DNA from 2 places in the Desulfohalobium retbaense DSM 5692 genome. Region 1 is predicted to be linked to the other one. Evidence: predicted binding sites of a transcription regulator. Region 1 holds the regulator's gene; the other holds the start of a gene.
The links. Region 1 encodes HrcA, which represses chaperone genes, less so after heat shock. Its sites were predicted from a motif close to TGTTAGCACTCNNNNNNNNNGAGTGCTAACA; they were not measured.
Positions count from the first base shown of each region.

Region 2: the regulator HrcA is predicted to act here: its motif matches at 2,135-2,165, upstream of groES (co-chaperone GroES).

Region 1 is NC_013223.1:374,705-379,124, forward strand. It holds gene dnaK (molecular chaperone DnaK) at 1-1,337, opposite strand, end outside; gene grpE (nucleotide exchange factor GrpE) at 1,418-2,005, opposite strand; gene hrcA (heat-inducible transcriptional repressor HrcA) at 2,145-3,173, opposite strand; gene rfbD (dTDP-4-dehydrorhamnose reductase) at 3,194-4,075, opposite strand; gene rfbB (dTDP-glucose 4,6-dehydratase) at 4,062-4,420, opposite strand, start outside.
Region 2 is NC_013223.1:2,470,492-2,474,911, reverse strand. It holds gene groL (chaperonin GroEL) at 122-1,771, opposite strand; gene groES (co-chaperone GroES) at 1,804-2,094, opposite strand; gene DRET_RS10865 (DUF2156 domain-containing protein) at 2,287-3,198, opposite strand; gene DRET_RS10860 (MATE family efflux transporter) at 3,155-4,420, opposite strand, start outside.

The DNA.
Region 1 (4,420 bases):
TTGTTGTCCTGAGCCATCGGGCGTTCACCCTGCAGGACATGGATGGACACCGAGGGCTGATTGTCCGCGGCAGTGGTAAAGACCTGGCTCTTGCGGGCCGGGATGGTCGTGTTCTTCTCGATGAGCTTGGTGGACACGCCGCCCATGGTTTCGATGCCCAGGGAGAGCGGGGTCACGTCGAGCAGGAGCACGTCCTTGACGTCGCCGCCCAGGATGCCGCCCTGGATGGCCGCCCCCATGGCCACGACCTCATCGGGGTTCACGCCGCGGTGCGGTTCCTTACCAAAGAATTCCTGCACCTTTTTCTGGACCAGGGGCATGCGGGTCATGCCGCCGACGAGAATGACCTCGTCGATCTCTCCGGCCTTGAGTTCGGCGTCCTGCAAGGCGGTCTTGCACGGCGCCATGGTCCGCTCGACCAGATCTTCGACCAGGGCCTCGAGTTTGGCCCGGGAAAGCTTCATGTTCATGTGCTTGGGGCCGGTCTGGTCGGCGGTGATAAACGGCAGATTGATCTCCGCCTCCATGGAGGTGGAGAGTTCTTTCTTGGCCTTTTCCGCAGCCTCGCGCAGCCGTTGCAGGGCCATGCGGTCAGCGGAAAGATCGATGCCGTTTTCCTTTTTGAATTCGTCGACCAGGTGGTTCACGATCCGCTGGTCGAAGTCCTCGCCCCCGAGGAAGGTATCGCCGTGGGTGGAGCGGACTTCAACGACGTTGTCCCCGACTTCGAGGATGGAGATATCAAAGGTTCCGCCGCCAAGGTCAAAGACAGCGATCTTTTCGTTCGTTTTCTTGTCCAGGCCGTAAGCCAAGGAAGCAGCGGTCGGTTCGTTGATGATCCGCTTGACTTCCAAACCGGCGATACGCCCGGCGTCACGGGTGGCCTGCCGTTGGCTGTCATTGAAATAGGCCGGCACGGTGATGACTGCATCAGTGACCGTTTCGCCGAGATAGGCCTCAGCGTCGGTTTTCAACTTTTGTAGGAGCATGGCCGAGATTTCCGGAGGACTGTACTTTTTATCCTCCACCTCGACATAGGCGTCGTTTTTGGAGCCCGCGACGATCTTGTAGGGGCTCTTTTCCCGCCATTCCTTGATTTGGGGGTCGTCGTAATCGCGGCCCATCAGTCGCTTGACCCCGTGAACCGTGCGTTCCGGGTTGGTGACCGACTGGCGTTTGGCGATATCGCCGACCAAGCGTTCTTTATCCGTAAAGGCGATAATGGAAGGGGTCGTGCGCCCGCCTTCGGGATTGTTCACGCACTTCGCTTCCTTGCCTTCCATGACGTAGACACAACTGTTGGTTGTCCCCAGGTCTATGCCGATGATTTTGCCCATATGAAAAGCCTCCTTTCGCAATCAAAATTCTGTTCTGCAACACCAAAGTAAGTCGGGTCAGCCGTTAGTAAAGGGGGCGATTACGAATTTTCACAATTTTTGCTGACCATGACTTTGGCGGGACGCAACAGGCGCCCTTTGAGACGGTAGCCGCGCTGCATGATCTGGCAGACCATGCCCTTGTCCATGTCGGCGCGCTCTTCTTCGGCCAGGGCCTCATGGATCGCGGGATCGAATTCTTCCCCGGTGCTGCCGAGTTGATCCAGGCCGTGCTTCTGCAAGGTGTCCAGGAATAGCTTGTGCGTCATTTCAACCCCTTGAACGACATCCTGGCAGCCCTCGACATTTCTGCCGTGTTGCAGGGCGAGTTCCAGGGTGTCGATGATGGGGACGATATCCTCGAGCACCTTTTCCGAGGCGAATTTGACGTGGTCGTCCTTTTCCTTGGTCATGCGGCGCTTATAGTTCTCAGCATCGGCCAAAGCGCGGAGTTTTTCATTTTTGGCCTCGTGCATCTGAGGACAATCCGGACAGATCCGGTCCTGGCACAGGGCGTAGAGTTCCTCGTCGGTGAGTTCCTCGCCGGGGACCGTTTCAGCGGGTTGTTCCACTTCTTGCGCTTCAGCGGCCTGCTGTTCCTGTTCGTTGGGGGTGTTTTTCTGCTTCATAAAGGGCTCCTGATTCCTTGTCGTTGTTTTGGCCCAGCACGATACGCTCCTTGCCGGTGATCCCGGGTTGGCGGATTTGTGGTGGAGACCGGACAGTAGCGCAGGATAATGGACGGGGGCAGCCCCGTTTCACGTCGCGTTATCTGCTTTGGAGTAGTTGAGTAAGTATCTGAGCGGTGAAGTCAACCACCGGAACCACTTTTGCGTAATTCATGCGCATGGGACCGATGACGCTGACCAGGCCGAGAGGGTGGCCGTGAAGCCGGTAGGGAGCGGAAACAACCGAGCAATCCTGGAGCTGTTTGTCGTCGAATTCGTTGCCCAGGGTGACCGCCGGGTGATCCAAGGAGATTTTGTCAAGCAGGGTATACAGGCGGGTGCGTTCTTCCAGAAGGGAGAGGAGTTCCCGAGCGTTCTGGAGATCCGCGAATTCAGGATGGTCGAGGATTCGGGATGTCCCGTTGACGAAAAGGTTGCGGTCGTTGTCGCTTTCCAGACAGGTTGCGCCAGCGAGCTGCAGGGCGCGAGCCGTAAGGGCGTCCAGGGCCCCGTGGACCTGCTGGAGTTCGTGTAAAATAGCGGTCTTGACCTCGTGGATGGGGCGGTCCCGGAAATGGGTATTGAGATAGTTGCTCAAAACGATGAGATCGTCTTGCGACAACGGTTCCTCGACGGAAATCAACCGTTGCCTGATGATGCCGCCCTGAGCGACCAGGATGGCCATGACCGTATCAGCCCGGACGCGGACAAAATCGATCTGCTGCCATCGGATGGTATCATGCTGTGGAGCCAGGACCATGCTGACCTGCCGGGATAAGGAGGCCAGCAGCTTCGCGGCCCGTTGCAGCAGCTGTGAAATTTCCAGTCCGGGAGCCCCCAAGCGGTGCTGAATGAAGGATTCTTCATCAAAACTCAGGGCGCGCAATTGTAAAATGGTGTCGAGATAAAAGCGAAATGCCCGCCCGGTGGGCACGCGTCCGGCCGAAGTGTGGGGCTGTTCGAGGTAACAGGCCTCGGTGAGGTCGGCCATGGAATTGCGGATACTGGCGGGGCTCAGGTCCAGGCCGGAATGACGGGCGACATAGCGCGAACCGACCGGCGAGGCCGTTTCGATATACGCCTCGACGATAATCCGCAGGATGGTCTGTTCGCGGGAAAAAAGATCCATGCCGTCAGCCTTTCGGTTGTTTAGCCGCTGCACTCCACACTCAGGTAAATATAATCCCGCAGGGCTTGCGGCCAAGGGCGGGGTTTGATTCCGGTCGCCTGGGAAAACGCTGTGTTGTCGAGAACCGAATAGGCTGGCCGGACAGCTTGCTGGGGGTATTCGGCGGCGGTGATGGCCTCGACTTGGCAGGAACTGCCGTACAGGGCCAGGGCCTCCGAAGCCAACTCGCACCAACTTGCCCGTCCGCTGTTGGCGATGTGGTACAGTCCGGCGGGGGTCTTTTCAAGGAGGTGGAGTGTGTAGGCCGCGAGGTCCAGGGTATAGGTCGGGGATCCGATCTGGTCGTGGACAACGCGGAGTCGGGAATGCTCGGCGGACAGCTTGAGCATCTTCGAGACGAAATTCTCTTTTCCCGGTCCAAAAAGCCAGGCTGTGCGGACGATGAACAACCGGCGCAAGTCCAGTTGCAAAAGCGCTTTTTCCCCTTCGAGCTTGGTTTTGCCATAGACAGTTCCGGGCCGGGGCGTATCCAGCGGGGTGTACGGCGTGCGCTGGTCGCCCCCGAAAACAAAGTCCGTACTGAAATGGACCACAGGGATTTCCGGGGAGGGCAGGGCCCGTCCAAGACGGCAGGGAAAGCTTTGGTTCAGAAGCCGGGCGTTCTGGACATCGGTTTCCGCCGCATCGACCTGGGTATAGGCCACGGTGTTGAACACGGCGCCGGGCCGGAGCCGGGAGAGGAGATCCGTCAGGGCTTCCTGGGAATCGACATCCACATCCTCACGGCCAAGGGCGCAGACCCGCCATCCCTGTTCTTGCAGGGTTTGCACCAGGGCCTGCCCCAGCAGTCCACGTTTGCCGCCGAAGACGACGGCTGTCTGGTCGGTGTTAGCGTCGTTCATACCAACGATCCATAAATTGCCGGTAGGCGCCGGATTGGACTTCGCTCAGCCAGTGGTCGTGTTGGCCGTACCAGTCGATTGTGGCTTGCAGGCCGTGCTCCAGATTGATCTGGGGCTGCCATCCGAGTTCCTTGTGCGTCCGTGTATAATCCATGGCGTAGCGCCGGTCGTGTCCGGGACGGTCGGTGACGAAGCGGATCAAGGACTCGGGTCGGTCGAGCTGGCGGAGCAGGAGTTTGACTAATTCAAGGTTGCTGACCTCGGCGTCGCCGCCAAAATTGTAGATCGCGCCGGGGCGGCCGTGGCGGAGCGCGGTGTCCACTCCGCGGCAATGGTCAGCAACAT
Region 2 (4,420 bases), 770 kb from region 1:
ATGCGGGGCCCTGAATGGATGCGGAGCCGCGCCAGCCAGGGATTTGTACGTGGCCCAAAAAAACGGCCGGAGCGCGTGACTCCGGCCGTTTTGCAGGGAACTGAGAGGACAGTGGGGAGGCTTAGTACATGCCGCCCATGCCGCCCATGCCGGGCATACCGCCACCGGCAGGAGCGCCACCGCTGTCCTTGTCTTCAGGTTTGTCGGCAATGGCAGCTTCCGTGGTCAGCAAGAGGGAGGCGACGGAAGCGGCGTTCTGCAGGGCGGTGCGGGAGACCTTTTTAGGATCAATGACACCGGCCTTGAGCAGGTCTTCGAATTCGCCAGTGGCGGCGTTAAAGCCGTAGCCGTCCTTGTGCTCGCGGACTTTTTCCACGATTAAGGCGCCTTCGAAGCCAGCATTGGCGCAAATCTGACGCAGGGGTTCGACCACAGCGGCGCGGACCACATCGACACCGGCCTTTTCGTCTTCGTCGGCCGGTTTGACGGAATTAGCGGCATGCTGGGTGCGGATGAAGGCCACGCCGCCACCAGGCACGATGCCTTCTTCAACGGCAGCGCGGGTAGCGTTCAGGGCGTCTTCGACGCGGGCCTTCTTTTCTTTCATTTCGGTTTCGGTCGCAGCGCCGACATTGATCACGGCCACACCGCCGACGATCTTGGCCAAACGCTCCTGGAGCTTTTCGCGATCGTAATCGGAGGTGGTTTCGTCGATCTCAGCGCGGATCTGCTTGATGCGGGCCTTGATGTCGTCGGAGGAGCCAGCGCCGTCCACGATGGTGGTGTTTTCTTTGTCGATGTTGATGCGCTTGGCGCTGCCGAGGTCGTTGACCGTGGCATTTTCAAGCTTGGTGCCCACATCTTCGGAAATGACGCTGCCGCCGGTCAAAACGGCGATGTCCTGGAGCATGGCCTTACGGCGTTCGCCAAAGCCGGGGGCCTTGACCGCAGCGACCTGCAGGGTGCCGCGCAGCTTGTTGACCACGAGGGTGGCCAGGGCTTCGCCTTCGATTTCCTCGGCGATGATCATCAGCGGCTTGTTCATTTTGGCCACCTGCTCCAGCACGGGCAGGAGGTCTTTCATGTTGGAGATCTTCTTCTCATTGATGAGGATGAGCGGATCTTCCAACTCGGCAACCATTTTTTCGGAGTCGGTCACGAAATAGGGGGAGAGGTAGCCGCGGTCGAACTGCATGCCTTCGACCACGTCCAGGGTGGTGTCCAGGCCCTTGGCCTCTTCCACGGTGATAACGCCTTCCTTGCCAACCTTGTTCATGGCCTCGGCAATGATGTTGCCGATGGTCGGATCGTTGTTGGCGGAGATAGTGCCGATCTGGGCGATCTCTTTCTGGTCGCGGGTCGGCTTGGCGAAGTCGGCCAATTCTTTGTTGATGGCTTCAACGGCCTTGTCGATGCCGCGCTTGATGGCCATGGGGTTCCGGCCGGCGGCAACAAGCTTCAAGCCTTCGCTGAAAATTTTCTGGGCCAGGATTGTGGCGGTGGTGGTGCCGTCACCAGCAACGTCGCTGGTCTTGCTGGCCACTTCCTTGACCATCTGAGCGCCCATATTTTCAAACTTGTCCTCGAGTTCGATCTCGCGGGCAACGGTGACACCGTCCTTGGTGATCGTGGGGGAACCGAAGGACTTTTCAATAACGACATTACGGCCTTTGGGGCCAAGGGTGACCTTTACGGCCTGAGCCAGTTGGTCCACACCCTGTTGCAGCTGTTCGCGGGCTTTTACGCCAAATTTGATGGTCTTCGCAGCCATATGTCTTCCTCCTTGTGTGCTGTTAGCGAGCGTTAGTCTTCAATGGTGGCCAGGATGTCGTCTTCGCGCATAACGAGGAATTCCTCGCCGTCGATCTTGACTTCCGTGCCGGCATATTTGTTGAACATGACCTTGTCCCCGGTCTTGACGGTCATTTCGATGCGCTTGCCGTCATCAGCGACCTTGCCCGGACCGGCAGCCACGATTTCGCCTTTGATGGGCTTTTCCTTGGCGGTGTCGGGGATGATGATGCCGCCCTTGGTGGTTTCTTCTTCCTGGACGCGTTTGACAAGAACGCGGTCGTGCAGCGGTTTCAGGTTCATAACGTCTCCTCCATTATCTCAGTTCGTTGGGGTGTCCTGTTGTTAGCACTCCTGTCAGGGGAGTGCTAACCTGGGCCAAAAAGAATTCCCTGCTTGGAAACCGGGTGGTCCCAAGTCAAGAAAAGGCTAGCGTGGAGCTAAGGTCGGATGGGGGACCTGTCAAGATACCGGGCGACGACTTTTTGGAATTTTTTAGCGATCACCGTCGGGGGCCCCGGCAATGCGGGCTTGGACTTTTTTAAGATATCCGCAAGGATTATAGGATTTTTTGGCTTTGCGAAGTCCTTCGTCCCCCAGATCCTGTTCGCGATTGACGTAGGTGAAGTCCGAGGCGTCATTTTCGAGGAACATCTGGTTGATGGCCTGGTAGACCCCCTTGTAGGTCGGGCAGGCCTTTTCGAAGTGGATGACCACCGTTTCCTCGTCCAAAGGCTCCGCGACGGTGAAGGCGATCATATGCCCATCGGCCTGAAGGCCGGCACCCATTAGTCCGGGCAAGCGATCCCAGTCGGTGAGCACTTTGACAATAGCCTGATTCTCGGATTCCAAGGTGGTCGACGCCTCACAATCGCGCCACATGCACCATTCGGCCTGCAAAGTCAGAGCCTGTTCGCACCGCTCGGAGGTCAGGGGGACATAGCGGAAGTCGTATTTTTTGTGGAATTGTTTGAGCAGGTTCTTTTTTTTGTGGAATTTGTTGCCCCGCAGGGCAATCAGGTCCTGGACCGCGTAGATATAATCCCAGTGGTCTTCCTCCTCGGCCAGGGTCACGCGACCGGGCAGCGCGGTCTGCCACAACTCGCCAAGTTGAGCGGGAACGCGGATAAACGGGACGGTCTTTACATCGGGAAGTTCCGCCACGGCGCGGGCCCAATCGATCTCCTGCCACGGCCCCACAGGAGCCCAGTACACCGGTTCGGGCCTGTTTTGCCGGATCCAGACCAGATTGTGGGTTGCTGACCACGCCCATTGCAGGTCGTATTCTTCCTGCCAGGCCCAGAGATTGGCAAAACTGTAATCTGACGCCTTTTGGGGCGTTTGGTGCAAAAGCGTAGCGTAATTATTTAGATTTTGAAGGGAGAGTGGCCGGAAAGTGAGCGGCATGCCGAACTCCTGTGCTCGGTTGCAGTTTGTGAGCGTGCATACTGAAGCGGAACCAATCTTTGTTTTTGAACAGGTAGAGCATGATGATGGCCTGCAGGCTCTGGGAAATGAGCATCGCCGCCCAGATCCCGGTTGCCGTGCCCAGCAGGAGATGGCCTAGAATATAGGCGCAGGGGATGCGCACCAGCCAGACCGTGCCACCGATGGTCTTCATGTTGTAGCGCGTGGCTCCGGCGCCGTTAAAGACACCGCCGAAAATCATGCTGGTCACCGTGAAGGGGATGGCCAGAAAATTGAACTGCAGATAGCGTGCTGTTTCGGCTTGAACTGCGGCTTGGGGCGCCAGGACCGCGGACAAGGGATCGATGGCCATCCACAGACAGGCGGTGAGCAGGGTGATGGCCCCGCAACCAAGACCCCAGGTACGCCAGCCGATGCCGCGAGCTCCGTCCACATCGCCGGCACCCAGGTAGTGCCCGACAAGAATCGAGGCGGTCATATTGAAAGCAAAAGCGGGCAGGAAGAGGATCGATTCCAGTCGCAATCCTGCCGTGAGGGCGGCCAAGGCAGTGATATTCCCGTGGGGCAAGCTGGCTGTCAGGGCATAGATGACCAGGTAGCCGCTGTGCCACAGGATCTGGAGCATGCCAGCCGGCCACGCGACCTGAAAGAGATAGGGCAAACCGCGACGGATCCAGCGTAGCGGCGGGAAGTGGCTGGGCCGGAGCCAGCCGCGGCGGGCCAGGATGAACAGGTCGAACAGGGCCCCGGCACTGACGGAGAAAAAGGTGGCCCAGGCCAGGCCTTTATAGCCCATGCGCGGCAACCCCCACAGACCAAATCCCAAACCGAAGTCACCGAGAATATTGACGGTGGTGACCAGGATCATGGCCAGGAGCGGTAAATGGACCTGTTTTTGGGCCCGAAAAATGGCGTTGCCCATGATAAAGAGATAATACGGGGGCAACAGGAGCAGGTAGACTTTGAGGAAATAGTCGGTGATGGGGCGGATAGCTTCCGGGACACGCAGCAGGGTCAGCAGCGGTCCGTTCAGCGGGATGGCCACCAGCACCAGGAGACTGCTGGCCAGGACGACCAGGGCGATCCCCAGCATGGCGTAGCGCGCTGCCCGTTTGTCTCGCCCGGCCCCAAGCGATTGGCTGATGGAGGCGACAGCCCCGTTGGCAAGCGCCATGGCCACAACGAGAAAGAAAAACAGACT